DNA from 4 places in the Variovorax sp. FG153 genome. Region 4 is predicted to be linked to each of the others. Evidence: predicted binding sites of a transcription regulator. Region 4 holds the regulator's gene; each other region holds the start of a gene.
What was found. Region 4 encodes LexA, which represses DNA repair genes until DNA is damaged. Its sites were predicted from a motif close to ACTGTATNNNNATACAGT; they were not measured.

Region 1 (7,578 bases), on a different contig from region 4:
CTTCGACGGTGAAGCCGGTGCGGTCGAGCGCGAGGCCGATGCGGCGCCATGCGCGGTCGAAGCCGTCGCTGAGCTGCACGATCGGCTGGCCGCCGACGTTGGACACGCGGGCAGTCTGCACCGGTGCCGCGGCGGCGGTGGCCGCGACCTGCTTGGCCTGCTCCTGCGAGACGCCGAGCTTGACCATCAGGCGGCGCAGGAATTCGGCCTCGAGTTCGGGGTCGGACGGACGCGGCTGCCAGACGGTCTGGTCCTGGCGCGTGTTGGTGTAGACCTCCTGCATGCCGCGATGGCTGATGTAGATCTCGGTGCCGGTGGGCGTGCGCTCCATGCGGGTGCGGAAGCGATCGAGTTCGCCGGTGGAGTAGATCGAGTCGACCAGCTTGCCCAGCGTGCCGCGGATGATGTCCTGCGGCAGCTTGGCGCGGTTCTCGGCCCAGTCGGTTTCCATGATGCCGAGGTTGCGCTGCTCGGTGGTCAGCAGGAAGCCGCTTTCCTGCCAGAAGTCCTTGACCGGATCCCAGAGCTGGTCGGGCGAACGGTTGACGACCAGCCAGCGTTGCGAGCCGGTGCGCTCCAGGCGCACGTCACCGAGGTTGGAGACGGCGGTGGGCACGCCCGGCGCGTTGGCAACGCCGGTCTGGTAGGCATTGGCGGTCACGGCGCCGCCGGGGATCGCGTAGCGGTTGTCGCGCGAGAGCTGCGACAGGTCGGGCGGCACTTCGAGCGTCGGGGCCTTGCCGGCGCTCTTGTAGTCGATCTTGTCGCTCTCGAGAACGGAGCAGGCGGCGAGGCTGGCGACGAGGGCCAGGAGTGCGAATCGCGAGAGGTACTTCAACGTCGTCTTCCTTGTTGGAATGGTTCGGTCAATCGATGGGCCGCTGTGCCCGCCCGTTCTGAGCTCGGTTCAGGCAAAAGGTTGCTTAACCTCGAACGCGGCAGGGTAAAAGAAGATCGTGGAGGGAATGTGGAGGGGCGAGGGCGCGCAGGCGCGCATCAGTCCTTGAGCAGCCCGGTCGCGCGCAGCGCGGCCTCGACCGCCGGACGGCTGGCCTCGGAAAGCTCGGTCAGCGGCAGCCGCAGCGCACCGCCGCAGAGGCCGAGGCGGGACATGGCCCACTTGAGCGGAATCGGATTGGGTTCGACGAACAGGTTGCGGTGCAGCGGCATCAGCTCGAACTGGATCTGCATCGCGCGCTTCACGTCGCCCGCGAGCGCGGCCACGCACAGCTCGTGCATCTTGCGCGGCGCCACGTTGGCCGTGACGCTGATGTTGCCCTTGCCGCCGCACAGCATGAGCGCCACGGCGGTCGGGTCGTCGCCCGAATAGACGGCGAAGCGCTCGGGCAGGTCGCGGATCAGCCACTGGGCGCGTTCGATGTTGCCGGTGGCTTCCTTGATGCCGATGATGCCGGGCACCTGGGCCAGGCGCAGCACGGTGTCGTGCGCCATATCGGCGACGGTGCGGCCGGGCACGTTGTACAGCACGGTGGGCAGGTCGCCCACGGCTTCGGCGATGGCCTTGAAGTGCTGGTACTGGCCCTCTTGCGTGGGCTTGTTGTAGTAGGGGACGACCTGGAGCTGGGAATTGGCGCCCACGCCCTTGGCGAACTTGGCGAGCTCGATCGCCTCCTTGGTCGAGTTGGCGCCGCAGCCGGCCATGACGGGCACGCGGCCCCGGGCCTGCTCGACCGACACGCGGATGATTTCGCAGTGCTCTTCCACGTCGACCGTCGGCGATTCGCCGGTGGTGCCGACGACGCCGAGGCAGTCGGTGCCTTCGTCGATGTGCCAGTCGATCAGCCGGCGCAGCGCGGGATAGTCAACGCTGCCGTCGTCGTGCATCGGCGTGGCCAGCGCGACGATGCTGCCTGTGAGTTGCTCCAAGGGGGAATCTCTTTGTCGTGGACGAAAGCACGCATTCTAATAGCGCACCCCCTGCCCGCCACCCGGGCGGCCCCGGGTCCCGAGGGGGTGGTCAGGCGGCCTTCAGCGGATGGCGCGCCGGCAGGTCCGCCGCGGCGGCGGGCACCCGCACCGCCGCGATGCGCTGCACGAAGCGCGCCGGCTCGCTCAAGAAGCCGTCCTCGTAGGCCACCACGCGCAGCCCGTCGCAGGCAGCCAGCAGTTCGCCCGGGCGCAGCAGGAAGTCGGGCCGCGAGGGCTTGCCCACGCTCTCGTTGCCCGCCGCGAAGGTCTCGTAGAGCAGCACGCCGCCGGGCGCCACGGCCGCGACGATGTCGGGCAGCCGCGCCCGCCACAGGTAGTTGGTGACGACCACCGCGCCGAAGCCCTGGCCGGCGAAGGGCCAGGGGCCGTCCTCGATGTCGGCGGTGACGGCCGTGCCGAAGGCGGCCGCGGCCGCCGTGGCTTCGGCCGAGCGGTCGACGCCCGTGGCCGGGTGCCCCCGCTGCGCGAACCAGTGCATGTGGCGGCCGGCGCCGCAGGCCACGTCGAGCACGGTGGCGCCCGGCGCGAGCAGGTGGCTCCAGCGCACGATCCATTCCGAGGGCGCCGACAGGCCGTGGACCGGCGAAGGGGGATTGGTTACATCTTTCATGGCGCCTTGCGCCCGCCGGGCGCGCGATCGGTCAGAAGCACGACCAGATCTGGTCGACCAGCATCACCGCGAATTCGGGGTGGGTGTAGAGGCTGAACACGCCCGCCAGCGCCAGCGCCGCGGCGGCAAACCAGCCGGTGCGTGCGAGCCGTTGGCGCGAGAGGGGTGTCATGGCCGCCATTGTGATCCCGGCTCAGCCCGCGTATCAGCCCGCATGCGCGGCGGGCCGGCCCACCGGGCGCGCGATCGCGCTCTCGCGCACCGGCAGGTTGACCAGCGCCGCGAACACGCCGAGCGCGATCGCCAGATACCAGACCACGTCGTAGCTGCCCGTGGTGTCGTAGAGGTAGCCGCCGAGCCAGACGCCGAGGAAGGAGCCGACCTGGTGGCTCAGGAACACGAAGCCGCTGAGCATCGAGAGATGGGCCACGCCGAAGATGCCCGCCACGATCGCGTTGGTGGCCGGCACGGTCGAGAGCCAGAGGAAGCCCATCGCGGCCGAGAACAGGTAGACGCTCAGCGGCGAGGTCGGCACCACGAGGAACAGCGCGATGGACACCGCCCGCGCGAAGTAGATCGCGGCCAGGATCTTGCGCTTGGCCAGCTTCTGGCCCAGCAGTCCCACGGTGTAGGTGCCGAACACGTTGAACAGGCCGATCAGCGCCAGCGCGTAGCCGGCCACGTCGGCCGGCAGGCTCTTGTCGCGCAGGTAGGTCGGCATGTGGATGCCGATGAAGGCGAGCTGGAAGCCGCAGACGAAATAGCCGGCCATCAGCAGGCCGAAGCTCGGGTAGCGGAAGGCCTCGCCCACGGCCTGCAGCACCGACTGCTCGCGGTGCGCGGTCGCGGCTTCGCTCCGGGGCTCGCGCAGGCCGAAGGCCAGCGGCACGATCACCAGCACCAGCACGGCGACCACGGCCAGCGCGGTCTGCCAGCCGAACTGGCCGATCAGCCGGCCCTCGACCGGCGCCATCAGGAACTGGCCGAAGGAGCCGGCCGCGGCCGCCACCCCCATTGCCCACGAGCGCCGCTCGGCCGGGATCTGCCGCCCGATCACGCCGTAGATCACCGCGTAGGTGGTGCCGGCCTGGGCCGCGCCGATCAGCAGGCCGGCGCTCAAGGTGAACAGCAGCGGCGTCGGCGAATGCGCCATGCCCAGCAGGCCCAGTGCGTAGAACACCGCGCCGCCGATCAGCACCCGGAACGCGCCGAAGCGGTCGGCCAGCATGCCCGCGAACACCCCGAAGATGCCCCACGAGAGGTTCTGTATCGCCAGCGCGAACGAGAAGGTCTGCCGGCTCCAGTCCTGCGCCTGCGTGATCGGCTGCAGCCAGAGCCCGAAGCCATGGCGGATGCCCATCGAGAGCGTGACGATCATGGCGCCGCAGAACAGCACCTGCCTGATCGAGAGGGTGGGAGTGGAAGGCGATTGCATGCGGCGACTGTAGCCAAGAGCCGGCTTTGGCATGCGCGCCGGCGGCGACAGCCATTGATGATTTATCGGCGGCCGATCGATGCGTGAATCGCATCAAAACCGCATCGGGCCGCGCACCTGTATGCGCATCCAGTCATTTCCCTGGCGACTGACTACAATCCGCCCCCATGGCGACTCCCCCCAAGACTCCAACCAGTTCCTCCGACGCCTCCGGCTACTCCGAAGGCTCGATCCGCGTGCTCAAGGGCCTCGAGCCCGTCAAGCAGCGCCCGGGCATGTACACCCGCACCGACAACCCGCTGCACATCATCCAGGAAGTGCTCGACAACGCGGCCGACGAAGCGCTCGCGGGCCACGGCAAGAAGATCAAGGTCACGCTGCACGCCGACGGCTCGGTCAGCATCGAGGACGACGGCCGCGGCATTCCGTTCGGCCTGCATCCTGAAGAGAAGGCGCCCGTGATCGAGCTGGTCTACACCCGGCTGCACGCGGGCGGCAAGTTCGACAAGGGCTCGGGCGGCGCCTACAGCTTCTCGGGCGGCCTGCATGGCGTGGGCGTGTCGGTGACCAATGCGCTGTCGAAGCGGCTCGAGGTGGCGACGCACCGCGAAGGCTCGGTGGCCAAGTTGACTTTCAGCGGCGGCGACGTGATCGAGCCGCTCGAGGTGCGCAGGCTCGAGGCCGGCGAGCGCAAGCAGGGCACCACGGTGCGCGCCTGGCCCGACGCCAGGTATTTCGAGTCCTCCGCGCTGCCCATGGCCGAGCTCACCCACCTGCTGCGCAGCAAGGCGGTGCTGATGCCCGGCGTGGGCGTCACGCTGGTCAACGAGAAGACCAAGGAAACGCAGCAGTGGCTCTACAAGGGCGGCCTGAGCGACTACCTGATGCAGACGCTCAACGGCGATCCGGTGATCCCGCTGTTCGAGGGCAGCGGCCATGCCGACAAGAACGCCGACAACTTCGCCGAGGGCGAGGGTGCCGACTGGGCCGTGGCCTTCACCGAGGACGGCCAGCCTGTGCGCGAGAGCTACGTCAACCTGATTCCCACCAGCGCCGGCGGCACGCACGAGAGCGGCCTGCGCGACGGCCTGTTCACGGCGGTCAACGGCTTCATCGAGCTGCACTCGCTGCTGCCCAAGGGTGTGAAGCTCTTGCCTGAGGACGTGTTCGCGCGCGCCTCCTACGTGCTCAGCGCCAAGGTGCTCGATCCGCAGTTCCAGGGCCAGATCAAGGAGCGCCTGAATTCGCGCGACGCGGTGCGGCTGGTGTCGAGCTTCGTGCGCCCGGCGCTCGAGCTGTGGCTCAACCAGCACGTCGACTACGGCCGCAAGCTCGCCGAACTGGCGATCAAGGCAGCCCAGACGCGCCAGCGCGCGGGCCAGAAGGTCGAGAAGCGCAAGGGCTCGGGCGTGGCCGTGCTGCCCGGCAAGCTGACCGACTGCGAGAGCAAGGACATCGGCCACAACGAAGTCTTCCTGGTCGAGGGCGACTCGGCCGGCGGCAGCGCCAAGATGGGCCGCGACAAGGAAAGCCAGGCCATCCTGCCGCTGCGCGGCAAGGTGCTCAACACCTGGGAGGTCGAGCGCGACCGGCTGTTCGCCAACACCGAAATCCACGATATCTCGGTGGCCGTGGGCGTCGATCCGCATGGCCCCGACGACACGCCCGACCTCAGCGGCCTGCGCTACGGCAAGATCTGCATCCTTTCCGATGCCGACGTGGACGGCTCGCACATCCAGGTGCTGCTGCTCACGCTGTTCTTCCGCCACTTCCCCAAATTGATCGAAACCGGCCACGTGTATGTCGCGAAGCCGCCATTGTTCCGGGTCGACGCGCCCGCGCGCGGCAAGAAGCCGGCCTCCAAGGTCTATGCGCTCGACGAGGGCGAACTGACCGCCACGCTCGACAAACTGCGCAAGGACGGCGTGCGCGAAGGCGCCTGGAGCATCAGCCGCTTCAAGGGCCTGGGCGAAATGAGCGCGGAACAATTGTGGGAAACCACGCTCAATCCGGACACCCGGCGCCTGATGCAGGTCCAATTGGGCCGCTTCGACTTCAGTGCCACCCAGGGCGAGATCACCAAGCTCATGGGCAAGGGCGAAGCGGCGGCGCGGCGCGAACTGATGGAACTGCGCGCCGACGACGTCGACATCGATGTTTGATTCCACCCCGCATGTCCCTCCTCAAGCCTTCGCTGCTCCTGGCCTTCCTGCTGCTCGCGCTGCAGGGGCCGGCGCGCGCCGCTGACGTCTACGGCTACATCGACGCCAACGGCGTGGCGCACTTCGCGGCCGAGAAGGTCGACGAGCGCTACCAGGTGTTCTTCCGCGACGGCCAGAGCTTCGACACCACGCAGGGCATCTCGCCGCTCGGTCGCCTGGGCCGCGGCGATCGCAAGCTCGACGGCAAGGTGTCGCCGGCCTCGCAGACGCTGCTGGCCATGTTCGAGGCCTCGCCCAGCTACAAGATCGCCAAGAGCGCGCTGCGCGATGCCGCGAACAAGCACGCGATCGACTACGAACTGCTGCAGGCGCTGATCGCCACCGAGTCGGGCTTCGACGCCCAGGCCGTCTCGCCCAAGGGCGCGCGCGGGCTGATGCAGCTGATGCCCGGCACCGCGCAGCGCTACGGCGTGGCGGGCGACAAGCGCGCGAGCCTCGAGAAGAAGCTGTTCGACCCGCGCATCAACATCGCCGCCGGCTCGCACTACCTGCGCGACCTGATCGCGATGTTCCCGGGCCAGATCGAGCTGGCGCTGGCGGCCTACAACGCGGGCGAGGGCGCGGTGCAGCGCGCGGGCAACAAGATCCCGAACTACAAGGAAACGCAGAACTACGTGCAGACGGTGCTGCAGCTCTATGCCTACCTCAAGCCTTCGGTGGCCCGGGGCGGCGGCCTGCGCGGCGGCAAGACGCCGGGGCGCATCCGCATGGAGATGACGGTGCCCGCCGGCGGCGCGATCGGCCGCGGCAACATGCCCCCGGATGCGCCGCGCGGCCTGCCGGCGATGCCGGCCGTGCCCGAGTCGGCCGCGCCGCCCGCGGCCGATGCCGGCACCGGCGATCTCCCCGCTTCGCCGCTGTCGTGAGCACGGCGTCCCGCGAGCGAGCGCCTTCGCCCGCCCCGACCACCCCAAGAACGAGGAGACCGCGATGCAACGTCGAGATTTCGTCCTGGCCGGCGCCGCCGCGCTGAGCGGTGCCGCGCGCGCCCAGCATCCCGCCTCGCACGCGGCGCCGCAGCCCGTGCCGTCCTCGGCCGAGCCCTACGCGCGGCTGCAGGGCGGCGTGCCGCACCACATGACGCCCGAGCAGGAGTCGCAGCGCGTCACCGACAGCCCCGCGCCGCGCGGCCCGCAGGGGCGCTGGGCGGCACGCGCGGCGTTGCCGCTCCCGCGCAGCGAGATGGCCTGGGCCACGGCCGCGCAGGGCCGCATGCACGTGGTCGGCGGCTACGGCGAGGGCGCGGTCAACCGCGACTACCACCACATCTACGACCCGCAGGCCGACCGCTGGCTCGACGGCGCGCCGCTGCCGCGCGGCGCCAACCACGTCGCCGTGGCGGCCGACGGCGGCCGGGTCTA
Region 2 (7,578 bases), on a different contig from region 4:
CGGTTTCCCAGCAAATCAGGTTTTTGCGAACAACGGCCGCCACTTCTTCGCGCGCTGTTTCCACCTGGCTTCGGACCTCCTCAAGCAACTCGCCCACTGCCGTGGGCACTCCGACCGGCGTGTTCGGCGTGCCGAACGACTCGAGTTGTCGTCTTAGCGCGGCCAGGTGCGCGCAGAGGACCTTGAGCTGTGTCAGTTCGCAAGGGGGTGGCACCGCCGAGCGGCGTACATGGTTGCGCACCAGCAGGACCAAATAGCTGCTGAGCTTCATGCTGCATGCTTCGGCACGTAGTGTTGCCAAGGCGCGGTCACCCGGCCGAAGGCGAAGTGCGACGCGAGGCAGGGTTGAATCGTCCGCCTCGAGTGCAGGCGTTGCATCGTTTTCGGAGTGGTCCTGTTCGTCTGAGTTCGAACTCTTGAGAACCTCGTTCACCATCCGTACGAGCAGGTGTGACTCGCTGAGGCCATGAAGTGCTGCCAGCGCGGAAAAGCGTGCCCGAGTTTCCGATGACACGCGGGTTCGGATCATGCTGGGGCGACAGTTGGAAGTCATTGCGCGACGACAACGTTCGATAGTTCAGTTGAACTCTATCGATTCTCTGTCGACGGACAAGGACTTTGCGGTCGAACCCTCGAAGGCGTGCGCGGAAGCGCTCGCGCCAACGACGCTGCTGGGCGAGGTACCGCGCGGTTCGAGCTAAGTGTTGATAGCGTATCGCTCTGGCACTTATCGGAAATGGTAGTGGTTCAAAATGTGCTCCCACCCCAAGCTCGCGGCCTGAACGAGCTCGCCGTGATGCCCAGAATGCCGAAAGCCACCCGAACTGCTGAGCAGCTGCAAGAGCTGCTACTGGAGAGAATCAGTCGAATCCCAGGTCTTCGAGGCGAAGACACGGACGTCTACAGAGGCGGCGTGATCTGGATGGAGGCCGGCGAGGGGTACCCGAACTGGACCGTCCGCGTCATGAGCGATCGAGGTACGCATCGCAATGACATCGCTCGTGCCATCCGCGAACTCCAGTTGAAGTTCGATCTGGAGGCATGAGAGGTGCCGGCATGAGGATCAGACTCTGTGCATGCTCACCGCCCTCTTTGCGTCAGGAGCGGCGGCCTCTGATGGTTTTCCATGTGGAATTGCCAGCATCAAGCCGCTCAGAGGCACCGTTGAATTCGCTTCAATGGTCAAGCCTACTGGTACATCACGGCGAGCCAGCTCCAGTACATAAGCGGATCAAAAATCATTGTCAACATCGAGGATGGCGAAAACTTTCCCTCCGTTGAAGCGGATGCTCTGTATGTCCCAGACGGTTAGCAACTGCAGCTCTGGATTCCACACATGTCTTGCCGAGTCCGTGTCAGCCTGAACACAGAACTGCCAGGCGTGTACGTGACTGAGAGCACGGCGGGCGTGCTTGGCAAATCAAACACTGGAGAAGTTTTTTACCCTTTGCGTGACCTGCAGACAGGACGGATGACGGTCAGTCGTCCAATTATTGCCGGTGTGGCCAGACACGTGCCCTAAAACCGCCGCGCTGCCTTGGCAGCGAGCTCATGCAGTGGGGTTGGGGTGTAATTCTTGGATCAACTCGACAAACGGCGTGCGGTTCTGGGGGCTCGGTTGAGATCCCGTCCCATGCGCTACAGCCGTTGCCATCCTGTTCAGATTGGCTCACTTATGCTCGGTGAGTGAGCGTCCAAGCGCTCAGCAATGGCCGCTTTCTGAGGCAGTCCAAACGCGGTCGCAAGCCATTGGGCAGCAGTTCTGGGTGCGAGATGCAGATCCGTAGGCCAGCGCTGCAGCGCATTCGCAGATGTCTGGGATACGATTGATGAGTTCTTGAACCTTCTGACTGGTAGGCAGGATTTGTCCGACGTTTTTGAACAGGTGCGGCATCGTCTCTATTCCATCGGGTATCGAATGTTGGCTTCCGCGCAAGAGGCAGAAGATCTGGTTCAAGACGCCTGGCTGCGATGGCATGAATTCCGCAGGGAGAGCCAAAACAAGGTGCTCAATGCCGAGGCTTGGCTCGTGACGATGACGACTCGGATGGCAATCGACCGGCTGCGCGCGGCGAAGCTAAGGCGCGAGACCTATCCAGGCTATTGGTTGCCCGAACCGCTGCTTGAGGATGACCACACCAATCCGGAGGAAATCTACTCGCTGGCCGACGACGTTTCTGTAGCATTTCTGATTCTTCTTGACCATCTCTCACCAGAGGCCCGCGCCGCATTTCTTCTGCGCGAGGTCTTCGATGTTGACTATGACCAAGTAGCTCAAATCTTAGGGAAAACAGAAGCGGCAGCGCGACAGATTGTGCACCGTGCACGGCGCGAACTGGAGAAAGCTCGCGCAAAAGATCCGCGCCCGCCGGCATTGCCCGTACGCAACGAGCACCAACACCAGGTGCTGCGGGACTTCGCTCATGCGATTTCACGTGGCGACTTCGCGGGGCTGCAAGCTCTTCTTGGCGAACACGCTAAGCTGTTCAGTGACGGCGGTGGCTTGGTCCCGAGCTTTGGTACGCCTCTTCTGGGCGCACGTCGCATCGCTTTGATGTACTTTGCATCACACCGCCGTTATGGCGGGGCGATGCAGGTCCAACTGGTGAAGCTCAATGGTCGATGGGGCCTATTGCGCTACATCGACGGGCAATTGGAATCGGCGCAGTCCTTTGAGATCGGCGACCAGCAGATCCAAAAGATCCATGTGCAGCGCAACCCAGAAAAGCTGGCGCGTCTTGCCGCCACTCTGGTTCGCTTGCCTGCAGTCGTGTGATGGCAAGGGCTGGCCGTTATTCGACTTTCGCACGGGGTTTTAGACGGAAACTGACGCCGAGGCGGTTGATGGCGTTCATGGTTGCGATCGTGAGGGTAAGGTCGACCAGTTCCTTCTCGCTGAAGACGGCCGCTGCGGCTGCATAAGCTTCATCGGACGCATGCGTTTCACTGACCAGGGTCACTTCTTCGGCCCACGCGAGGGCTGCGCGCTCTTGATCCGAAAACAGGTAGGCCGCTTCGTGCCACACCGGGACCAGCACAGCCTTGTCGACCGACATACCCGACTTGATCAAATCGCGTGTGTGGATGTCGATGCAATGGGCGCAGCCATTGATCTGGGAGACCCGGAGAAAAACCAAGTCGATGAGCTGAGCCGGAAGGTCAGTGTCCTTGGTGACGAAGTGATGAAGGCCCCCAATGGCCTTCGCACCTTCGGGCGAGACTTGAAACCAATTTGCGCGTTGCATGATCTTTCTTTCCTTTTGTGTGAAGACTGGCAACATCACCAGCCTTCGCTTGTAAGACGGCCGACATCGACTTGTTGTGACATGCCCGCCGGAGCATTCCGGCATTCCCACCTTGAAGTCGTGGCTGCGATCGTTGTCGCGTTGCCAGTCATGTGTCAGCAGGCTTTTCTTGGTCCGGCGCCTGGAAGTTGAACGAAGGCTGCGGGCGCGACATTCCGCCCCAGTTCGGCCGCCAGTCGCGCTCCCCTTGTACCTCCCACGTGCCGTCGCGTCACTCGAAGACTTGCTCCTGATGTTCGCTAGGCGTTGCGTTGTGGCAGTACGCCTCTGGGGCCTGATGCAACGCACAGAAACTCCAGGGGTGCTGCGTTCGCACCTCAAAAACCCGCCAAATTTGTAACCCTTCTTGCTAAACGGCTGGAGGCTCAAGGATACTGTATTTCCATACAGTATTGGAGTCCACATGGCCGCCTCCCTGTCGTGGGTGGGTGGCGACGAAGCGCCCCCTGCCCGTTTCGCTTCCCATGCGCCGCGCGACCCGAAAGGCCGTCCGCTGCTCCTTCCGCCCGCGGTGGAATCCGCGATCTGGCGGGGGGATGCCCTGGGTAGCCCCGTGACCCGCATCGTCAGCAGTGGCTTCGAGGCCCTGGACGCAGAACTGCCCGGTGGTGGGTGGCCTTGCGGTTCGCTGACCGAAGTTCTGCAGGTGCAGGCGACGGTTCTCGAATGGCGGCTCTTCGCGCCCGCCGTGCGTGCGCTGGTCTTGCAAGGCAAGCAGATCGTGGTGGTGGGGCCTCCCAAGGCTCCGCATATCCCAGGGCTTGTTCATCTGGGACTCGACGAGCGTCATCTGGTCTGGATTCACGCGGACAAGCCCGTGGAGCGGCTGTGGGCGATCGAACAGCTGCTCAGGGCCAACGCAGCGGGCATGGTGCTGGGATGGGTGCCGCAGGCTCGTCAGGAGCAGATTCGTCGCCTGCAGGTTGGCGCGCAGAGCTGCGATGCGCCGATCATCCTCTTTCGACCGGCTGCGGCCGCGCACGAGGCGTCGGCCGCGCCGCTGCGCCTGCAAGCGCGATTCGGCATCGATTGGGAACTGCGAGTGCAACTGCTCAAGCGCAAGGGGCCCGCGCACGATACGGAGCTGCGTCTGCCATCGATCCCCGGTGGTCTGGCGGACATCCTCACGCCGCGCCTGCAACACCCGAGCCGTCTGATCGCGGCGCGTCATTCCAGAGAGTTCCCTCATGCTGTGGGCAGCATTGCTCCCGGGCAACCTGCCGGACGATCCGAAGCCGCGCACTGAAGCGCTCGACGGTCTGGCGACCTGGTGCCTGCAGTTCACCCCGCGCGTTGCCGTCCTCGAAGCGCTTTTGTCGTGTCCCGGCGTCGTGATGGAACTCGAGCAAAGTTTGCGACTGTTTGGCGGCAAGCGCCGGTTGGTGGAGCGGGTGCGCGAAGAGTGCGTCGATCTTGGCGTGCGACACCTCGCATGGGCGCCCACAAGCTTGGCCGCGCTCGCACTCGCGCGTGCGGGCCTGTCCAATGGCTTTGCGAAGCCCTTGGCGCAACTGTTGGATGCATTGCCGCTGGAGACACTCACGCAGGTCGCCGTGCACCAAGCCACACTGGCACGCCTGGGTTGCCAGACCTTGGGACAGGTTCGAGCCCTACCGCGCGGTGGCCTGAGCCGGCGCTTTGACGCGCAGTTGCTTGGAGCCCTGGATCAGGCGTATGGCTTGCGCCCTGACGGTCATGCGTGGACCCAGCTGTCGGAAACTTTCCATGCGAAGCTCGAGTTGATGGCGCGTGTGGAGCATGCGCCGGCGATGATTTTCGGTGCTCGTCGACTGATGCTGCAGATGGCGGGATGGCTTCTGGCACGGCGCTCAGGCGTGACTGCCTTCACCTTGCGCTGGTGCCATGACGCCATGCGCTCGAAGGCGGCAGGTGATGGCGGCGAAATGACCGTGCGAACAGCCCATGCCACGCGCGACACCGAACACCTGATGCGGCTTCTGGCTGAGCACTTGGTCAAGGTCGAACTGCTGGCGCCAGTGGGCGATCTGGAGCTGGTGACCAACGAGGTGCAGCCGTTGGAAGAAAAAAGCTTCTCCATGCTGCCCGAGACGAAGCAGTCGGGTGAGAGCCTGGCGCTCGTCCTCGAGCGCATCGCCGCACGCCTGGGGCCGGACCGCGTGTTGCGCCCGGTCCTCGTCGAGGACCACCGGATGGAATGGATGTGTCGTTGGCGACCGGCGCCCGAACGCGCGCCTCGCATCGGGTGCAGGCCGCTCGACGTGCCGCAGCCGACCTTCATGCTCGCCAAGCCGCTGCGTCTGGCCGTTCAGGACAACCGGCCGATCTACCAGGGTGTGCTTCAACTGCTGGCGGGCCCCCATCGCGTGGAGGGCGGCTGGTGGGATCGCACAACAGGTGTCGAGGCCGGCAACAACGAGGGAGCGTTTTCCGCCGTTCCGCCGCCGGAGACCACTCGCCATGTCGCACGCGACTACTGGGTGGCCGTGAGCGAGCATGCCGGTGTGCTATGGATTTTTCAGATGCGCCTGGCCCGGGAAGAGACCGCCTGGTTTCTCCATGGCACCTTCGCTTGAGGGCTCGAAATGCAACTGCCCCTCTATGCCGAGCTGAAGTGCTTGAGCAACTTCAGCTTTCTTCGTGGGGCAAGCCGCCCAGAGGAACTGGTCGAGCGCGCGAAGAAGCTTGGCTACTCGGCCTTGGCGATCACGGACGAGTGCAGCCTGGCGGGCGTGGTTCGCGCCCATGTTGCCGCCAAGGAGCACGATATGAAGCTGCTGATCGGCAGCCAGTTCCGAGTGGACACGGAGGGGGCGCATCCCGACGCGGTTTCCTTCACGCTCACCGTGCTTGCGTGCCATCTGGACGGTTATGGCAACCTGTCGCAGTTCATCACCAAACTGCGCCGTGCTTGCGCGAAGGGAAGCTATCGCCTTGATCTGCAGGACATCAGGGGGGCCGAGCTGGACGGCTGTGTCGTCTTGGCTTCGCCACAGCGCATGGCCACTGCCGTCCAGCTCGAATGGATCGGGCGCTGGCTGCTGGCCGAGTTCACAGGACGTTGCTGGTTCGCGGTGGAGAAGCTGCGATTGCTGGACGACGAGATGTGGCTGCACCGATTGGAGCGCGTCGGCCAGGACACGGCGATTCCGCTGGTGGCTGCCGGCGATGTGCATTTTCATGTTCGCTCTCGCAAACCGCTTCAGGACGTGATGACCGCCACGCGGCTGGGCAAGCCATTGACCGAATGCGGGCTCGACCTGCAGCCCAATGCCGAGCGGCACTTGCGAACCCGTTTGCGCCTCGCCCAGACCTACAGCGTAGAGCTGCTCGCGCGCACGCTCGAGGTCGCCCAGCGATGCAGCTTCAGCCTGGACGAGTTGCGTTACCAGTACCCTGACGAGGTGGTGCCCGCAGGGGAAACACCCGCCAGCTACCTGCGCCTAATTACCTATGAAGGGGCGGGCCGCCGCTGGCCGGACGGCATTCCGGCCGCGATGCACACGCAGATCGAGCACGAGCTTGCGCTGATTGCAGACCTGGGCTACGAACACTATTTCCTCACGGTGGCCGACATCGTGGCCTTCGCACGGTCGCGGCACATCTTGTGCCAGGGCCGCGGCAGCGCCGCCAACAGCGTGGTCTGCTACTGCACGGGTGTCACGGAAGTCGATCCGGGCCGCATGAGCGTGCTGTTCGAGCGATTCATCTCCAAAGAGCGCAATGAGCCGCCCGACATCGATGTCGATTTCGAGCACGAGCGCAGGGAGGAGGTGCTGCAGTACCTGTATCGGAAATATGGACGTGATCGCGCAGCGCTCACGGGGGTGGTGATCAGCTACCGTCCCAAGAGCGCCATTCGCGATGTCGGCAAGGCGCTGGGGATGTCACTGGAGACAGTGGACGCGCTGGCCAAGGGGCATCAATGGTGGGATGGCGCCCAGGTTCACCCCGAGCGGTTGCGGGAAAGCGGCCTCGCGCTGGATTCGTTGCAGGTTCAGCAACTGATGCATCTGACGGGCGAGCTCATTGGTTTTCCTCGGCACCTGAGCCAGCACACCGGCGGCTTCGTGCTCACCAAGGGACCGCTGTGCCGCATGGTGCCAATCGAGAACGCCGCGATGCCAGATCGCACCGTGATCGAATGGGACAAGGATGACCTGGATGCACTCGGCCTGCTCAAGGTCGACTGTCTGGCGCTGGGCATGCTGACTGCGATACGCAAGGCGCTGGACTTCATCGGGCAGCGCAAGGGCTGCGTGTTCAGCGTGCAGGACGTCCCCGCCGAAGACCC
Region 3 (7,578 bases), on a different contig from region 4:
GCCTCGGCGAAGGCGCCGAGCAGAACGCGCCGCTGGGCCGCGCCGTGATCGGCGGCCTGCTGTTCGCGACGGTGTCGACGCTGTTCTTCGTGCCCGCGGTCTACGCGGGCGTGCACAGCTGGCTCGCGCACCGGCGCGCCGCGCACGGCGGCGGCGCCCATCCGCCGGCCGGCGCCACCGCGCAGGAGCACTGAGCGATGCCCGCCCCATCCGATCTTTTCGACACCTTGTTCGACTTGTTGTACCTGCCGCGCGCCGAGCCCTCCCACGGCCGCGCGGCCCGCCACGGAAACGGCCCCGCGCCGTACAGCGCATGACAGAGCAACGCCATTCGGCCCTGGCCATCCACCCCATCGCCGCCGACGACGGCGACGGCCCCGAGCTGCTGCGGCGGCGCCAGATCGTGCGGCGCACCCGCTGGCTGGTGCTGATCGTGGTCGTGCTGCTGGCGCTCGGCGCGGCACGCACGGTGTTCGTGCGCATCGCCAACGCACGCGAGCTGCAGGCCAGCACGGTCGAGCATGCCAAACAATACGTGCAGACCGCGCTGCCGCGCACGCCCACGGCGGGCCAGAAGCTGGCGCTGCCGGGCACGCTGCAGGGCTACGTGCAGTCGCCGATCTCGGCGCGCGCCAGCGGCTACCTCAAGCGCTGGACCAAGGACATCGGCAGCCGCGTCGAGAAGGGCGAGCTGCTGGCCGAGATCGAGACGCCCGAGATCGACCAGCAGCTGTCGCAGGCTATCGCGGCGCGCAACCAGGCGGCCTCGGGCCTCGAGCTCGCGCAGAGCACGGCCGCGCGCTGGGAGAACCTGCGCAAGAAGGACGTGGTCTCGCAGCAGGACCTCGACGAGCGCCGCAGCGCCGTCGCGCAGGCCACGGCCAACGTGGCCGCCGCCGATGCCAACGTGCAGCGGCTCAGGCAGACCGAGGGCTTCAAGCGCGTGGTCGCGCCGTTTGCCGGCGTGATCACGCGGCGCAACGTCGACACCGGCGACCTGATCGATGCCGGCGCCGGCGGCGGCGCGGGCCGCGCGCTGTTCGTGCTGGCGCAGACCGATCCGCTGCGCGTGTACATCAACGTGCCGCAGGCCTATGCCCAGCTCGTGAAGGCCGGCCAGCCGGTGGTGGTGACGCAGGCCGAGCTGCGCGGCCAGAAGTTCAGCGGCCAGGTCGCGCGCACCGCGGGCGCCATCGACACCACGACGCGCATGATGCAGGTCGAGGTCTCGCTGCCCAACCGCGACGGCGCGCTGCTGCCGGGCGCCTACGTGCAGGTCGAGCTGCCGCTGGCCGCGAGCGGCACGCTCACGGTGCCGGCCAATGCGCTGCTGTTCCGTGCCGAAGGCACGCGCGTGGCGGTGGTCGATGCGCAGGGCCGCGTCGGCTTGCGGCCCGTGACGCTGGGCCGCAACTACGGCGAGAACGTCGAGGTGGTCGACGGGCTCGCGCGCACCGACCGCATGGTGCTCAATCCCTCCGACTCGCTGGCCGATGGCGACGTGGTCGCGGTGGCGCCCGATGCGCCGGCCGATGGCGCCAAGCCCGGCGCGGCACCGGCTGCAGCACCGGCGGCCGCCAAGAAGGAACCCGCGTGAGCATGCGCCGTCCCGCCCTCGCGGCGATCGCGCTCGCCGCCGTGATGCTGGTCGCGGGCTGTGCGGTCGGCCCCGACTACAAGGCGCCCGAAACCCCGCTGCCCGTGAGCTGGAAGCTCGAGGCGCCGTGGCGCGAAGGCACGCCCAACGACATCGCCGACAAGGGCCCGTGGTGGAAGCGCTACGGCGACCCGCAGCTCGACGCGCTGCAGGACCAGGCCGTGGCCGGCAGCCCCACGCTCGCCATTGCCGGCGCGCGGCTCGCGCAGGCGCGCGCCACGCTGGCCTCGAGCTCGGCCGCGCAGTACCCGCAGCTCGGCCTGGGCACGCGCGCTTCGCGGCTCAAGATCTCGGCCAACCGGCCGCTGACCAACTACAACACCGCCAATTCGTCGACGGTGCAGAACGACTTCGCGCTCTCGCTCAACGCCAGCTACGAGCTCGACCTCGCGGGCCGCGTGCAGCGCAGCGTGGAAGGCGCGACCGCCTCGGCCGAGCAGTCGGCGGCCGACCTCGCCAACACGCGGCTGCTGCTGTCGGCCGACGTGGCGAGCAGCTATTTCAACCTGCGCTCGACCGATATCGAACTCGACGTGCTGACGCGCTCGATCGCGCTGCAGCGGCGCGCGCTCGAGCTGGTGACGGCGCGCCACGACCTGGGCGCCGTCTCGGGCCTCGACGTGGCGCAGCAGCAGGCGCTGCTCGAGACCACGCTGACGCAGGTCGACGTGCTCAAGAAGCAGCGCGCGCAGTACGAGCATGCGCTCGCCACGCTGACCGGCACGCCCGCGCCCTCGTTCGCGCTGGCGACCGACCTGCGCGAGATCCGCCCGCCCGCGGTACCGCTGGGCGTGCCCTCCGACGTGCTCGAGCGCCGGCCCGACGTGGCCTCGGCCGAGCGCGCGATGGCCGCGGCCAATGCGCAGATCGGCGTGGCGACCGCGGCCTTCTATCCGAGCATCCTGATCGCGCCCACGGTCGGCGTCGACAGCCGGTTGATCGAGTCGCTGTTCGATGCGCCCAGCCTTCTGTGGTCGGTCGGCGTGTCGGCCACGCAGGTGCTGTTCGACGGCGGCCGCGTGCGCGCGGGCGTGGACTTCGCGAAGGCCGGCTATGACGCCACCGTCGGCAACTACCGCCGCGTGGTGCTGACCGCGATGCAGGAGGTGCAGGACGGCATCGACGGCCTCGCGGCGCTCGAGCGCGCGACCGCCCAGGCGCAGTCGGCCGTGGCCGCCGCGCGGCGCGTGCTCGACATGGCCAACAGCCGCTACGAGGGCGGTGCCTCGACCTACCTCGACGTGATCACCGCGCAGCAGTCGCTGTTGACGGTGGAACGCCAGGCCGCACAGCTGCAGGGGCAGCGCCTGCTGACCTCGGTGTTCCTCGTGAAGGCGCTGGGCGGCGACTGGTGCGGAGACAGCGGCGCGGACGCCGCGCTCGCCGCTAGAACAGGCTGCCCTGCCCCGGGTCGCCAGGTGGCCGAAAAGCGCTGAGGTCGAGCGCGATGCGCTCGCGGTTGAAGCCGATGCGCGCGGTCGCCTTCTCGAAGCGCTGGCGCAGCAGGTCAGCCCACAGGCCGGTGCCCTTCATGCGCGTGGCGAAGTCGGCGTCGTAGTCCTTGCCGCCGCGCACGTCGTGGATGCGCGCCATGATGCGATCCGCGCGCTGCGGGTAGTGCAGCGCCAGCCACTGCTTGAGCAGCGGCGCCACCTCCCAGGGCAGCCGGATCATGGTGTAGAACGCGCTGCGCGCGCCCGCCTCCCAGGCCGCCTCGAGCACCTGCTCCATGTCCTCGGTCACGAACGGAATCTGCGGCGCCACGCTCACGCCCACCGGCACGCCGGCCTCGGCCAGCGTGCGGATGGTGCGCAGCCGCCGGTGCGGCGCCGCCGCGCGCGGCTCGAGCTTGCGCGCGAGTTCGCCGTCGAGCGTGGTCACGGTCACGTACACCGCCGCCAGGCCGCGCGCGGCGGCCGGCGCGATCAGGTCGAGGTCGCGTTCGATCGCGCTGGACTTGGTCACCAGCCCGAAGGGGTGGTTGACCTCCGACAGCAGCTCGATCAGCGAGCGCGTGATGCGCAGCTCGCGCTCGATCGGCTGGTAGCAGTCGGTGGCCGTGCCGATCGCGATGTGGCTGGGCCGATAGCTCTTGCGGCCCAGTTCGCGGCGCAACACCTCGACCAGGTTGCGCTTGGCGATCAGCTTGGTCTCGAAGTCCAGCCCCGGCGACAGGTTGAGATAGCTGTGCGTGGGCCGCGCGAAGCAGTAGATACAGCCATGCTCGCAGCCTCGGTAGGGGTTGATCGAGCGGTCGAAGTAGATGTCGGGCGAGTCGTTCTCGTTCATGGCCGACTTCACGTCCTCGAAGCGCACCTCGGTGGCCAGCGGCTCGAGCTCGTCGGCCTCGGCGACTTTCTCCTCGAGCGTGCCCCAGCCGTCGTCGAAGGCATCGCGCTCGTCCTTCGAGAAGCGGTGCGCGAGCCGCGTGGCGGCGCCGCGGCCCTTGATGGCATGGATGGGGATGTGGGCGGCGGGTGGCATGGCGCGACTCCTTCGCGATCTCGATACTGTTTAAACGTACAGTATTTCACCATTCGCTCAGCCTTTGGCAATTTTTTAATTTCTTTCTTGACAGAAATTTCGGAAGTCCTAGACTCCAGCGCATGGAACTCACCGACATCCAACGCAAGTTCGTCCTCCACTGGGGCGAGATGGGCTCCATGTGGGGCGTCAACCGCACCGTCTCGCAGATCCATGCACTGCTGTTCGTGCACGGCAAGCCGATCCATGCCGAGGAGTTGTCCGACACCCTGGGCGTGGCGCGCTCCAACGTGAGCAACAGCCTGAAGGAACTGCAGGCCTGGAACCTGGTGCGCGTCACCCACATGCTGGGCGACCGGCGCGACTACTTCGAGACCAGCGTCGACGTCTGGGAGCTGTTCCGCACCGTGGTGCGCGAGCGCAAGGAACGCGAGTTCGACCCCACCATCCGCATGCTGCGCGAGATCGTCGCGAGCCCCGACTTCCAGAAGGAATCGGCCGATGCGCAGGACCGCATCCGCTCCACCATGGACCTGATGGCCAAGCTCGCCACCTGGGCCGACGAGATGCTGCGGCTGTCGCCCGGCACGCTCGACAAGGTGCTGACGCTGGGCGCGAGCGTGCAGAAGTTCGTCCGTGGCGATGCGCCCGCGCCCGCCACCGGCAAGGACGATCCCGACGCCCACCATGCGAGCCTGCCGATGATCTGAGGCCGGCTCTTTTTTTGCCCATTCATTTCTGTTTTGACAGAAATATCGAGAACGAAGAACACCATGTCCCGCTCCACCGCCATCGCCTACCCGCTGACCGTCTACTACGACGCCACCTGCCGCCTGTGCAGCGCCGAAATGGGCGCGATGAAGGCGCGCGACGCGGTCGCGCGGCTCGTTCTGGTCGACTGCTCTCCGCCGGATTTCGAGGCCGGCCCGGCGCCGCGCGAGGCCCTGATGACCGCGATCCACGTGGTCGATGCGGCCGGCCGCGTGCAGGTCGGCGTGCACGCGATCCGCGCCTGCCGCGAGGCGGTCGGCCTGTCCAACGGCGGCGCCCTGCTCGACCTGCCGCTGGTCGCGCCGCTGGCCGACCGCGCCTATGCCGCGCTGGCGCGCAACCGCCAGCGCCTGCCCGGCTGGTTCGTGACCCTGCTCGCCGGCCCGGCCGCGAAGGCCTCGCGCACCTGCGTCGACGGCCAGTGCCGGCTCTGACGTCCGCCCCCCATTCCCCCACCAGGAGTTCACCGCATGCCCAGCGTCTTCCAGCCCGACTTCCACCTGCCGCACACCGCCGAGGCCCCGGCCCCGGCCCCGGTCAGCCGCGCCGACACGCAGGACTACTTCACCGAGGTCGCCACCGACTACGGCGCCTGGAGCCCCAGCTACAACATGCACTTCGGCTACTGGCGCGCGGGCCTGAATCCGCTGCGCCGCGAAGGCATGCTGGTCGAGATGAACCGCGAGGTCGGCCGCGCGCTGCAGCTCGGCGAGCGCCCCACGGACGACGGCCGCCACTGCGTGCTTGACCTGGGCTGCGGCGCCGGCGCCACCGCGCGCACGCTGGTCGGCGACGACCGCCGCCTCTATGCCGTGACCGTCACCAACGTGGCGGTGCAGAACCGCATCGCCGCGCGCCTCGACGCCCAGGCCGGCGTGGCCGACCGCATGGCGCACCTCGAGGCAGACTACACGCGCACCGGCCTGCCGGCCGCGCAGGCCGACGGCGCCTGGGCGCTCGAGAGCGCCTGCTATGCCGAGGGCACCGCCAAGGCCGACTTCGTGCGCGAGGCCGCGCGCCTGCTCAAGCCCGGCGCGCGGCTGGTGGTGGTCGACGGCTTCCTGCTGCGCCGCGAGCCCGGCCGCCTCGCGCGCTGGCTGCACCGCCTGTGGGCCGACAGCTGGGCCGTGCCGACCCTGGCCGTGCGCGAGGACTTCGTGGCCGCGCTGCGCGAACATGGCTTCGAGGACATCGACGTGCGCTCGCTGCGCTGGCGCGTCGCGCCGAGCGCGCTGCACATCCCCGCGCTCGCCACCCGCTTCACGCTGGCCGAGCTCTGGAAGGCGCGCGGACGCCTGAGCCCCTGGCGCCGCAAGCACATCGTGGCCAGCTACTGCGCGCTCGCGCTGGGCATGTTCTGGCGCGACTTCGACTACTGCATGGTCAGCGCCACGCGGCGCGCCGACTGAGCCCGCACCCGCACACACACCGAAGAGGAGAAGGATCCCGATGCGCAACGAACCCGACGACGACACCCGGTTCTCCGGACTGGCTCCGATCGATGGCCCCGCACCTCCCGCCGGGGATCCGCCGAAGCGCCGCCTGCCCTTTCGCTGGTTCTGGCCGATGCTCGCCGGCGCGGCGATCGCCTTCGTGCTGCGGCTCGCGTTCAGCGGCGCGCCGGGCCACGGCTACTCGGCGATGCTGGGCACCTTCATCTTCCTCGCACCCGCGCTGTGCGGCGCGGTCACGATCTACGTCGCCGAGCGCATCGAGCGCCGCAGCTGGACCTACTACCTGGTCGCGCCCTGGCTGTCGACCGCGCTGTTCGCGCTGGGCACGCTGTTCGTCTTCATCGAGGGACTGATCTGCGCGATCGTGGTCGTGCCGGTGTTCGCCGTCATGGGCAGCCTCGGCGGCTTCGCGATGGGGCTGGTCTGCCGCGTCACGAACTGGCCGAAGCCCGCGCTCTACAGCTTCGCGGTGCTGCCATTGGTGCTGGGCGCGATCGAGCCGCAGTTCCCGAACCCCGAGCGCCTCTCGTCCACCGCGCGCACCCTGTTCATCGCGGCACCGCCCGAGCGCGTGTGGCACGAGATCAACAACGCGGGCGCGATCCGCCCCGAGGAGCTCGGCGATGCCTGGGCCTACCGCATCGGCGTGCCGATGCCGGTGTCGGGCGTGACCCAGGAGACGCCCGAGGGCCGCGTGCGCATGGTGCGCTGGCAGAAGCAGGTGCATTTCGAGGAGCTGGTCACCGAGTGGGAACCGGCGCGCCACGTGCGCTGGCGCTACCGCTTCGCGCCCGACTCCTTCCCGGCCGGCGCGCTCGACGACCACGTGATGATCGGCGGCCACTACTTCGACCTGCGCGAGTCGGGCTACACGCTCGTGCCGCGCGACGGCGGCACCGAGCTGCGGCTCGACGTCTCGTGGCGCGTCAGCACGCGCTTCAACTGGTACGCGGACCGCCTCGCGCAGTTCCTGCTCGGCGATTTCTCCGAGCACATCCTGCGCTTCTACAAGGCCCGCAGCGAAGCCACGGCGACCGCCGATGCGCACACCGGCCCCATGATCCGCCCATGAGCCACGACACCCGCCCGGTCTTCCAGCAAGCGCTCGGCCCCGCCTGGGACCGGCTGGGCGACGCGATCCGCCGCCACTACACGATGGCCCCGCATTCGAACGACCACGTCTGCGTGCGCGGCACCATGCACGAGGTCCAC
Region 4 (7,578 bases):
GGCCAGGGCCTGGCCCGGATCGCTCAGCGTGTTCACCAGGCCCAGCGCATGCAGGCGCTCGGCGCCGATGCGTTCGCCGTTCATCAGCCATTCGCTCGCGAGCTGGCGCGGCAGCATCTGCGCGAGATGCCAGCTCAGTCCGCCGTCGGGCGACAGCGCGACGTTGCTGTACGAGGCGGCGAACACCGCGTCGCGCGCGGCCACCACGAAGTCGCAGGCCAGCGCGAGCGAGAAGCCCGCGCCCGCGGCCGGCCCCTCGACGGCCGCGATCACCGGCTTGGGAAAGGTGCGGATCGAATCGATCCAGTTGTGCAGCCCCTCGATGCTCTCGGCCTGTACCGAGCGCTCGCGCTGCCGGTTGGCCTGCAGCCGCTGCAGCGAACCGCCGGCGCAGAACCACGGGCCTTCGCCCACGATGACCACGCTGCGGATCTCGCTGCTGTTCTCGGCGCCGTTGAGCGCCTCGATGCCGGCGGCATAGATCTCGGGACCGAGCGCGTTGCGCTGGCTGGGGTTGGCGATCGTCAGCACCATGGTGCGACCTTCGCTCGTGCTCTTGAGTTCGGCGGTCATGTCGCGGCTCACTCTTCCTCGTGCAGCAGGCTCAGGCCCAGCGCGCCGCGGCGGCGCAGCCACGGGCTCGGGCGGTAGCGCGGATCGCCGTAGACGGTCTGCATGTTGAACAGCACCTCGAGCATGTTGGTCGGTCCGTAGAGGTTGCCCATGGCCAGCGGGCCGCGCGGATAGCCGAGGCCCAGCTGCACCGCGGTCTCGAGGTCGCTTGGCGTGCACACGCGCTGCTGGCACATGTCGGCCGCGATGTTGACGATGGTGCCGATCACGCGCTGCGTGACGAAGCCGCCGCTGTCGCGGATCACGCTCACCGCCTTGCCGTCGCGCGCGAAGAGGGCGTGGGCTGCGTCGCGCATGTCGCGCCGCGTGGCGGGGTTGGTGGCGAGCACGCGGCGCTTGCTGGCCGCGTCGTCGATCAGCATGTCGATGCCGACCGTGCGCGTGGCATCGAGGCGGTCGACGGCCGCGACGGTGGTGACATCGAAGCCCAGCGGCGCGACCAGGATCAGCGATTGCGGCGAGGCCGTGGCGCCGCTGTCGATCTGCGCGCCCAGCGTGTTGACCAGGCGCAGCAGCTCGGCGCGGCGCGCGGCGCGTGGCGAGACCCACACGGCGGGCAGGGTGTCGAGCTTCGGCGCCGGTGCCTCGGGCGCTTGCTGCATCGCGCCGTCCTCGTAGCGGTAGAAGCCTTCGCCGGTCTTGCGCCCCAGCGCGCCGGCCGCGAGGCGCTGCGCGGTGATCACGCTCGGGCGGTAGCGCGGCTCGTCGTAGTACTGGCGGTAGATCGACTCCATCACCGGGTGCGAGACGTCGAGCGCGGTCAGGTCCAGCAGCTCGAAGGGGCCGAGGCGAAAGCCCGCCTGCTCGCGCAGGATGCGGTCGACGGTCACGAAGTCGGTCACGCCTTCGCCCACGATGCGCAGTGCCTCGGTGCCGTAGCCGCGGCCGGCGTGGTTGACGATGAAGCCGGGCGTGTCCTGCGCCTGCACCGCGCTGTGGCCCATCTGCGCGGCATAGCCCGCGAGCCGGGTGCAGACCTCGGGCGCGGTCTTGAAGCCGGCCACGACCTCGACCACCTTCATCAGCGGCACCGGGTTGAAGAAATGGAAGCCCGCGAAGCGCTCGGGGTGCTTGAGGCCGGCCGCGATCGCGGTCACCGAGAGCGAGGAAGTGTTGGTGGCCAGCGTCGCATCGGGCGCGACGATGGCTTCGAGCTCGGCGAACAGCTTGCGCTTGACCTCGAGGTTCTCGACCACGGCCTCGATCACGAGATCGCAGCCGGCCAGCGCCTGCGCCGAATCGGCGATCTTCACGCGCGCGATCTGGGCATCGCGCGTGGCCTCGTCGATGCGGCCCTTCTCGTGCAGCTTGTTCCATTGGGCGACGATGGCATCGCGCCCGCGTGCCGCGGCGCCCTCGAAGCTGTCGAGCAGCAGCACCTCGCTGCCGGCCTGGGCCGCGATCTGGGCGATGCCGCGCCCCATGGCACCGGCGCCGACGACGCCGATCCGGGTGTAGTTCACTGTCATGTGTGGCTGGGGTTTTTCAAAGGTTGAGAGGTATCGGGCGAGCCGTCCGCGCGCGTGCGCACGCCGTCCGCTGCAGCAGCGATTTTGCAGTCTGGCGGGAGAAGGGTTTCCCCGGTGTTTCTCGGGGAGGCCTGCGGGCGCCGGTGCGACGGGGTTTCGCCGCGCCGTTCAGGCCGGCCGGCGGCTGCGGTCGATGCTCGCGCTGAGCACGATGGCGACCAGCAGCAGCGCGAGCCCGACCCAGCTCATCCAGTGCATGGCGTCGCGCGCCAGCAGCCAGCCGCCGAGCGCGGCGCCGAAGGCCTGGCCGATGTAGATGCCCGAGCTGTTGAGCGCCACCGAGCCCGGCGCCAGCGCGGGCGCGAGGCCCACCAGCCGCGCCTGCTGCGCCGAGTTGGTCGAGAAGCAGCCCAGGCCCCAGGGCGAGACCACCACCGCGATCCAGAACAGGCTGTCCGCCAGCGGCCAGAGCGCCAGGCTCAGCGCGATCAGTCCCGTGGTCGCGAGCACCATGCGGCCCGCGCCCGCGCGGTCGATGACGCGGCTCACGACCATGTTGCCCAGCAGGCCGCAGGCGCCGAACCAGCCCCACATCAGGCTCAGCGCGGTGGCGTCGGCGCCGAAGCGCTGCTTGAGGATCGGGCCGAAGTAGCTGAACAGCACGAACTGGCCCGCGCCCTGCAGCGCGGTGATCGAGACGATGCCCATCAGCACCGGGCTGCGCAGCACGCGCGCCCAGGCCGCGGCCGTGAGCGCCGCTGGCCGGATGCCGTTGGGCAGCGTGAGCCACACCGAGACCGCGCTCACGATGCTGAGCGCCGAGATCGCGAGGAAGGCCGCGCGCCAGCCGAAATGGCCGCCGATCAGCGCGCCGATGGGCAGGCCCAGCACCGAGGCCATCGACCAGCCGAGGAAGACGAAGGTGACCGCGCGCCCGCGCTGTTCGGGCGGCACCAGCATGCCGGCGCAGGCGGCCGCCTGGGGCGTGAAGATGGCCGGAGCGATCACCGCCAGCATGCGCACCGGCAGCAGGGCGCCGAAGCTCGGCATGAAGACCGACACCGCGTGCCAGGCGGCGTACCACAGCATCGTGAGGGCCAGCAGCCGGCGCCGGTCCCAGCCGGCCACCGCGGCCGCGAGCAGCGGCGCGCCGAGGCAGGTGACGAAGGCCGCGGCCGTGATCAGCTGGCCCGCGGTGGCGGCGCTGACATCGAGCGAGACGCTGATCTCGTTGAGCGTGCCCGGCACCACCATCACCCCGGTGCCGATCACGAAGTTGCCGGCGAGCAGCGCCCAGAGTGCGCCCCTCGGCGCCGGCTGGCTCACGGCTTCACCGCCGGACCTGCAGTGCGCCGGGGTTGACGATGTTGGTGGGGTTGCCCTTGATGAAGCTCACGACGTTGTCGAAGGCCTGGCCGAAGTACATCTCGTAGCTCTCCTGCTCCACGTAGCCGATGTGCGGCGTGCAGATGCAGTTCTCGAGGCGCAGCAGCGCATGGCCCTGCAGCGGCGGCTCGCTCTCGAACACGTCGATCGCCGCCAGCCCGGGACGGCCGCGGTTGAGCGCCGCGAGCAGCGCATCGGACTCGACCAGCTCGGCGCGCGAGGTGTTGACGAACAGCGAGGTCGGCTTCATGCGCGAGAGGTCCTCGAGCGTGATCAGGCCGGTGGTCTCGTCGTTAAGCCGCAGGTGCACCGACAGCACGTCGGCCATCGCGAAGAACTCCTGGCGGCTCTGCGCCACCTGGAAGCCGTCGGAGCGTGCCTTGGTGCAGCTCGCCTCGCGGCCCCAGATCACCACCTGCATGCCGAAGGCCTGCCCATAGCGCGCGACGAGCTGGCCGATGCGGCCATAGCCCCAGACGCAGAGCGTCTTGCCCTTGAGCACCGAGCCGAGGCCGAAATTGGGCGGCATCGAGGCCGACTTGAGCCCCGACTGCTGCCAGGCGCCATGCTTGAGGTTGCTGATGTACTGCGGCAGCCGGCGCATGGCCGACATGATCAGCGCCCAGGTCAGTTCGGCCGGCGCCTGCGGCGAGCCCGAACCCTCGGCCACGGCCACGCCGCGCTCGGTGCAGGCGGCCACGTCGATGTGGCTGCTGATACGGCCCGTCTGCGAGATCAGCTTGAGCTTGGGGAGTTTCTCGATCAGCTGGCGCGAGATCTGGGAGCGCTCGCGGATCAGGACGATCACGTCGGCGTCCTTGAGGCGCACCGAGAGTTGGCCGATGCCCTTGACGGTGTTGGTGTAGACCTTGGCTGCGTAGGCATCGAGCTTCGAAGCACAGTGCAGCTTGCGCACCGCATCCTGGTAATCGTCGAGGATCACAATATTCATGGCATGCCATTGTGCCTCGCAGCATGGAATCGGCGCGCCGTAGAACGTTTGGATACGGCCCTGCCGCCCTCGAGGGGCGAAAACGGGGCGAAGGCCGGAGAAGCGGCTCGAAGGCCGGGCAAAGGGCGAGGTTGCCCATGGACCCGGCCCCGAGGCGGCGCGCGAGACGCGCCGAAGGACGCTTTCAGTGCAGGTGCGCGGGGCGGGCCGCCCCGGCGGGTGCTTCGAGCGCTTCGAGCGCGGCGAGGCGATCGAGCTCGGCGCACACGTCGGCCATCCGGCCCGAGATCACCACCCGGTTGCTGTTGCGCGCGCCGCCCTGCTGGCGATCGACGAGACGAACCACCCGCAGCGGACGCGAGGGCGCCTGCGCCACGGGCGTGGCCGGGAATGCGTTCGGGGCGCCATCGCCACGAGCCGCGCGCGACGGCCGTACCGACACGTAGCGCAGCTCGCTGGCGCACAGGCTCTCATCGTTGCGGCGCGCGGGGCGGGCGGGCAGCCAGCGGTTCGCGAGCGATTGCAGCGGCATCCAAAGATCGACGAAGGTGAGGAGGGCGATTCCCATGTGAACTCCAAGAAGGTTTGAGGTTGAACACAGGCAGGATTCGTTGTCATCGGGCGCAGCAGGGTGATGGCGACCAAGCGCCATACGCCCGCCACCTGCGGCGACCGGATGGGGTATGCGAGATGCGGATCCGCGAAGCGGCTCGGCGATGCAGACCGCCGGGCCGGCTCGGCGGGGCTACATCAGCATGGTGTTTCGGATCAGGCCGACCGCGAGGCCTTCGATTTCGAAGGGTTCGCCGGGTTGGACCACGATGGTCGGGTAGTCGGGGTTCTCGGCGTGCAGCTCGATCACCTGCTTGTTGCGCTTGAGGCGCTTGACGGTCACCTCGTCGCCGAGGCGCGCCACCACGATCTGGCCGTTGCGCGCCTCCTTGGTGGCCTGCACGGCGAGCAGGTCGCCGTCCATGATGCCGGCGTCGCGCATCGACATGCCGCGCACCTTGAGCAGGTAGTCGGGCTGGCGCTGGAACAGCGTGTTCTCGACGTAGTAGGTCTGGTCGACGTGCTCCTGCGCGAGGATCGGCGAACCGGCGGCGACGCGGCCGATGAGCGGCAGCGCGAGCTGAGCCATGCCGGGCAGCGAGAGCGAGAACTGGCTGTTGCGCGACTCGGCCAGCGAGCGCAGCGCATCGCCCTTCAGGCGGATGCCGCGCGAGGTGCCGCTCACGAGTTCGATGACGCCCTTGCGGGCCAGCGCCTGCAGGTGTTCCTCGGCCGCGTTGGCGGAGCGAAAGCCCAGCTCGCTCGCGATTTCGGCACGGGTGGGCGGCGCCCCGGTGCGGGCGATGGCGCTCTGGATCAGATCGAGGATCTGCTGCTGGCGGGCGGTAAGCTTCACGGCGAACTGCATGGTGGTTCCTTGCGGCACTGGCTGAACATCCAGTACCTGTATTTTTAACCAGTTTTTCAAAGTTGGCAAGCGATGGCGACTTCTTCCCCCTCGAATCCGCGGCGCGTGGTGGTGCTCGGCACCGGCGGCACCATCTCGGGCCGCGCGGCGAACAGCGGCGACAACATCGGCTACACCGCCGGCGAGGTGGGCGTGGCCGACCTGCTTGGCGGCATCGAGGCGCCCGCTGGCGTGACGCTGGCGGCGGAGCAGGTGGCGCAGGTCGACAGCAAGGACATGTCCTTCGCGATCTGGCGCGCACTGGCGCTGCGCTGCGCCCACTGGCTGGCGCAGCCCGACGTGGCCGGCGTGGTGATCACCCACGGCACCGACACGCTCGAGGAAACCGCCTTCTTCCTCCAATCGGTGCTGGCGCCGCGCAAGCCCATCGTGCTGACCTGCGCCATGCGCCCGGCCTCCGCGCTGTCGCCCGACGGTCCGCAGAACGTGCGCGACGCGATCGCCGTGGCCGCGACGCCGGATGCGCAGGGCGTGACCGCGGTCTGCGCGGGCACGGTGCTCGGTGCCTTCGACGTGCAGAAGGTGCACACCTACCGGCTCGATGCCTTCGACGCGGGCGACGCGGGGCCGGTGGGCTACGTGGAGGAGGGCGAGGTGCGGCGCGTGCGCGACTGGCCGGCTTCGGAAGCAGGCGCGGTCCTTGACCGTCTTCCCGAGGACGAGGCTGCATGGCCGCGCGTGGAGATCGTGACGAGCCACGCGGGCGCGAGCGGTGCGGTGATCCGTGCCTTGCGCGCCGACGACGCCGCCATCTCGCCGCTGCGCGGCCTCGTGCTGGCGACCACCGGCAACGGCACGCTGCACCATGCGCTCGAGGCGGCCGCACTCGAGGCGCAGGAGGCCGGCATCGCGGTGCTGCGCGCCACCCGCTGCACGCAGGGGCGCATCCTGGCGAAGCCGGGCGACAAGCTGCGCGACGCGGGCACGCTGACGCCGGTCAAGGCGCGCATCGCGCTGACGCTCGCGCTGATCTGAAAACGGGGGGCAAAGAAAAAGCCGCGTCGCGGGACCCGGGGCCCGCGCGCGGCTCGCGATTCGAGCCGGGGCTCAGCTGCTGAGTGCGGCCAGGGCGCGCTGCGTGATCTCTTCGACCGTGCCCACGCCCTGGATGGCGCGGTACTTCGGCGCGGCGGCCGGATCGGCCTTGGCCCAGGCCGAGTAGTAGTCGACCAGCGGACGCGTCTGCTGGCTGTAGACGTCGAGCCGCTTGCGCACGGTCTCTTCCTCGTCGTCCTTGCGCTGGATCAGTTCCTCGCCGGTCAGGTCGTCCTTGCCTTCGACCTTGGGCGGGTTGAACTTGAGGTGATAGGTGCGTCCCGAGGCCGGGTGCGAGCGGCGGCCGCTCATGCGTTCGATGATGTCGCCGAAGGGCACGTCGATCTCGAGCACGTAGTCGAGCTTGACGCCCGCGGCCTTCATCGCGTCGGCCTGCGGAATGGTGCGCGGGAAGCCGTCGAACAGGAAGCCTTCGGCGCAGTCGGGCTGGGCGATGCGTTCCTTCACGAGATTGATGATGAGGTCGTCGCTGACCAGCGCGCCCGCATCCATCACGGCCTTGGCCTGCAGGCCCAGCGGCGTGCCGGCCTTGACGGCGGCACGCAGCATGTCGCCGGTGGAGATCTGCGGAATGCCGTACTTCTGGCAGATGAAGGCCGCCT

Region 1: ACODT0_RS28770 (DNA topoisomerase IV subunit B) is a predicted target of LexA. The motif match lies at 4,112-4,129, and genes of this name have one in related genera.
Region 2: imuA (translesion DNA synthesis-associated protein ImuA) is a predicted target of LexA. The motif match lies at 3,679-3,696, and genes of this name have one in related genera.
Region 3: ACODT0_RS03355 (PA0069 family radical SAM protein) is a predicted target of LexA. The motif match lies at 4,167-4,184, and genes of this name have one in related genera.

What each region holds. Positions count from the first base shown of each region.
Region 1 is NZ_JBMDKG010000033.1:57,485-65,062, reverse strand. Features, by position in the region: gene bamC (NlpB/DapX family lipoprotein) at 1-838, opposite strand, end outside; gene dapA (4-hydroxy-tetrahydrodipicolinate synthase) at 997-1,887, opposite strand; gene ACODT0_RS28785 (class I SAM-dependent methyltransferase) at 1,979-2,560, opposite strand; gene ACODT0_RS28780 (hypothetical protein) at 2,592-2,732, opposite strand; gene ACODT0_RS28775 (MFS transporter) at 2,766-3,995, opposite strand; gene ACODT0_RS28770 (DNA topoisomerase IV subunit B) at 4,163-6,157, shown strand; gene ACODT0_RS28765 (lytic transglycosylase domain-containing protein) at 6,169-7,083, shown strand; gene ACODT0_RS28760 (Kelch repeat-containing protein) at 7,148-7,578, shown strand, end outside.
Region 2 is NZ_JBMDKG010000060.1:9,722-17,299, forward strand. Features, by position in the region: gene ACODT0_RS37510 (hypothetical protein) at 1-271, opposite strand, end outside; gene ACODT0_RS37515 (hypothetical protein) at 806-1,045, shown strand; gene sigJ (RNA polymerase sigma factor SigJ) at 1,838-2,776, shown strand; gene ACODT0_RS37525 (carboxymuconolactone decarboxylase family protein) at 2,793-3,245, opposite strand; gene imuA (translesion DNA synthesis-associated protein ImuA) at 3,709-4,551, shown strand; gene ACODT0_RS37535 (Y-family DNA polymerase) at 4,493-5,860, shown strand; gene ACODT0_RS37540 (error-prone DNA polymerase) at 5,870-7,578, shown strand, end outside.
Region 3 is NZ_JBMDKG010000002.1:62,605-70,182, forward strand. Features, by position in the region: gene ACODT0_RS03340 (efflux RND transporter permease subunit) at 1-194, shown strand, start outside; gene ACODT0_RS03345 (efflux RND transporter periplasmic adaptor subunit) at 314-1,597, shown strand; gene ACODT0_RS03350 (efflux transporter outer membrane subunit) at 1,600-3,093, shown strand; gene ACODT0_RS03355 (PA0069 family radical SAM protein) at 3,044-4,141, opposite strand; gene ACODT0_RS03360 (GbsR/MarR family transcriptional regulator) at 4,264-4,851, shown strand; gene ACODT0_RS03365 (thiol-disulfide oxidoreductase DCC family protein) at 4,915-5,346, shown strand; gene ACODT0_RS03370 (SAM-dependent methyltransferase) at 5,383-6,321, shown strand; gene ACODT0_RS03375 (SRPBCC family protein) at 6,362-7,438, shown strand; gene ACODT0_RS03380 (DUF4166 domain-containing protein) at 7,435-7,578, shown strand, end outside.
Region 4 is NZ_JBMDKG010000049.1:13,955-21,532, reverse strand. Features, by position in the region: gene ACODT0_RS34535 (oxepin-CoA hydrolase, alternative type) at 1-573, opposite strand, end outside; gene ACODT0_RS34530 (3-hydroxyacyl-CoA dehydrogenase) at 582-2,102, opposite strand; gene ACODT0_RS34525 (MFS transporter) at 2,271-3,428, opposite strand; gene ACODT0_RS34520 (D-2-hydroxyacid dehydrogenase family protein) at 3,433-4,440, opposite strand; gene ACODT0_RS34515 (hypothetical protein) at 4,625-5,008, opposite strand; gene lexA (transcriptional repressor LexA) at 5,186-5,860, opposite strand; gene ACODT0_RS34505 (asparaginase) at 5,933-6,895, shown strand; gene adk (adenylate kinase) at 6,968-7,578, opposite strand, start outside.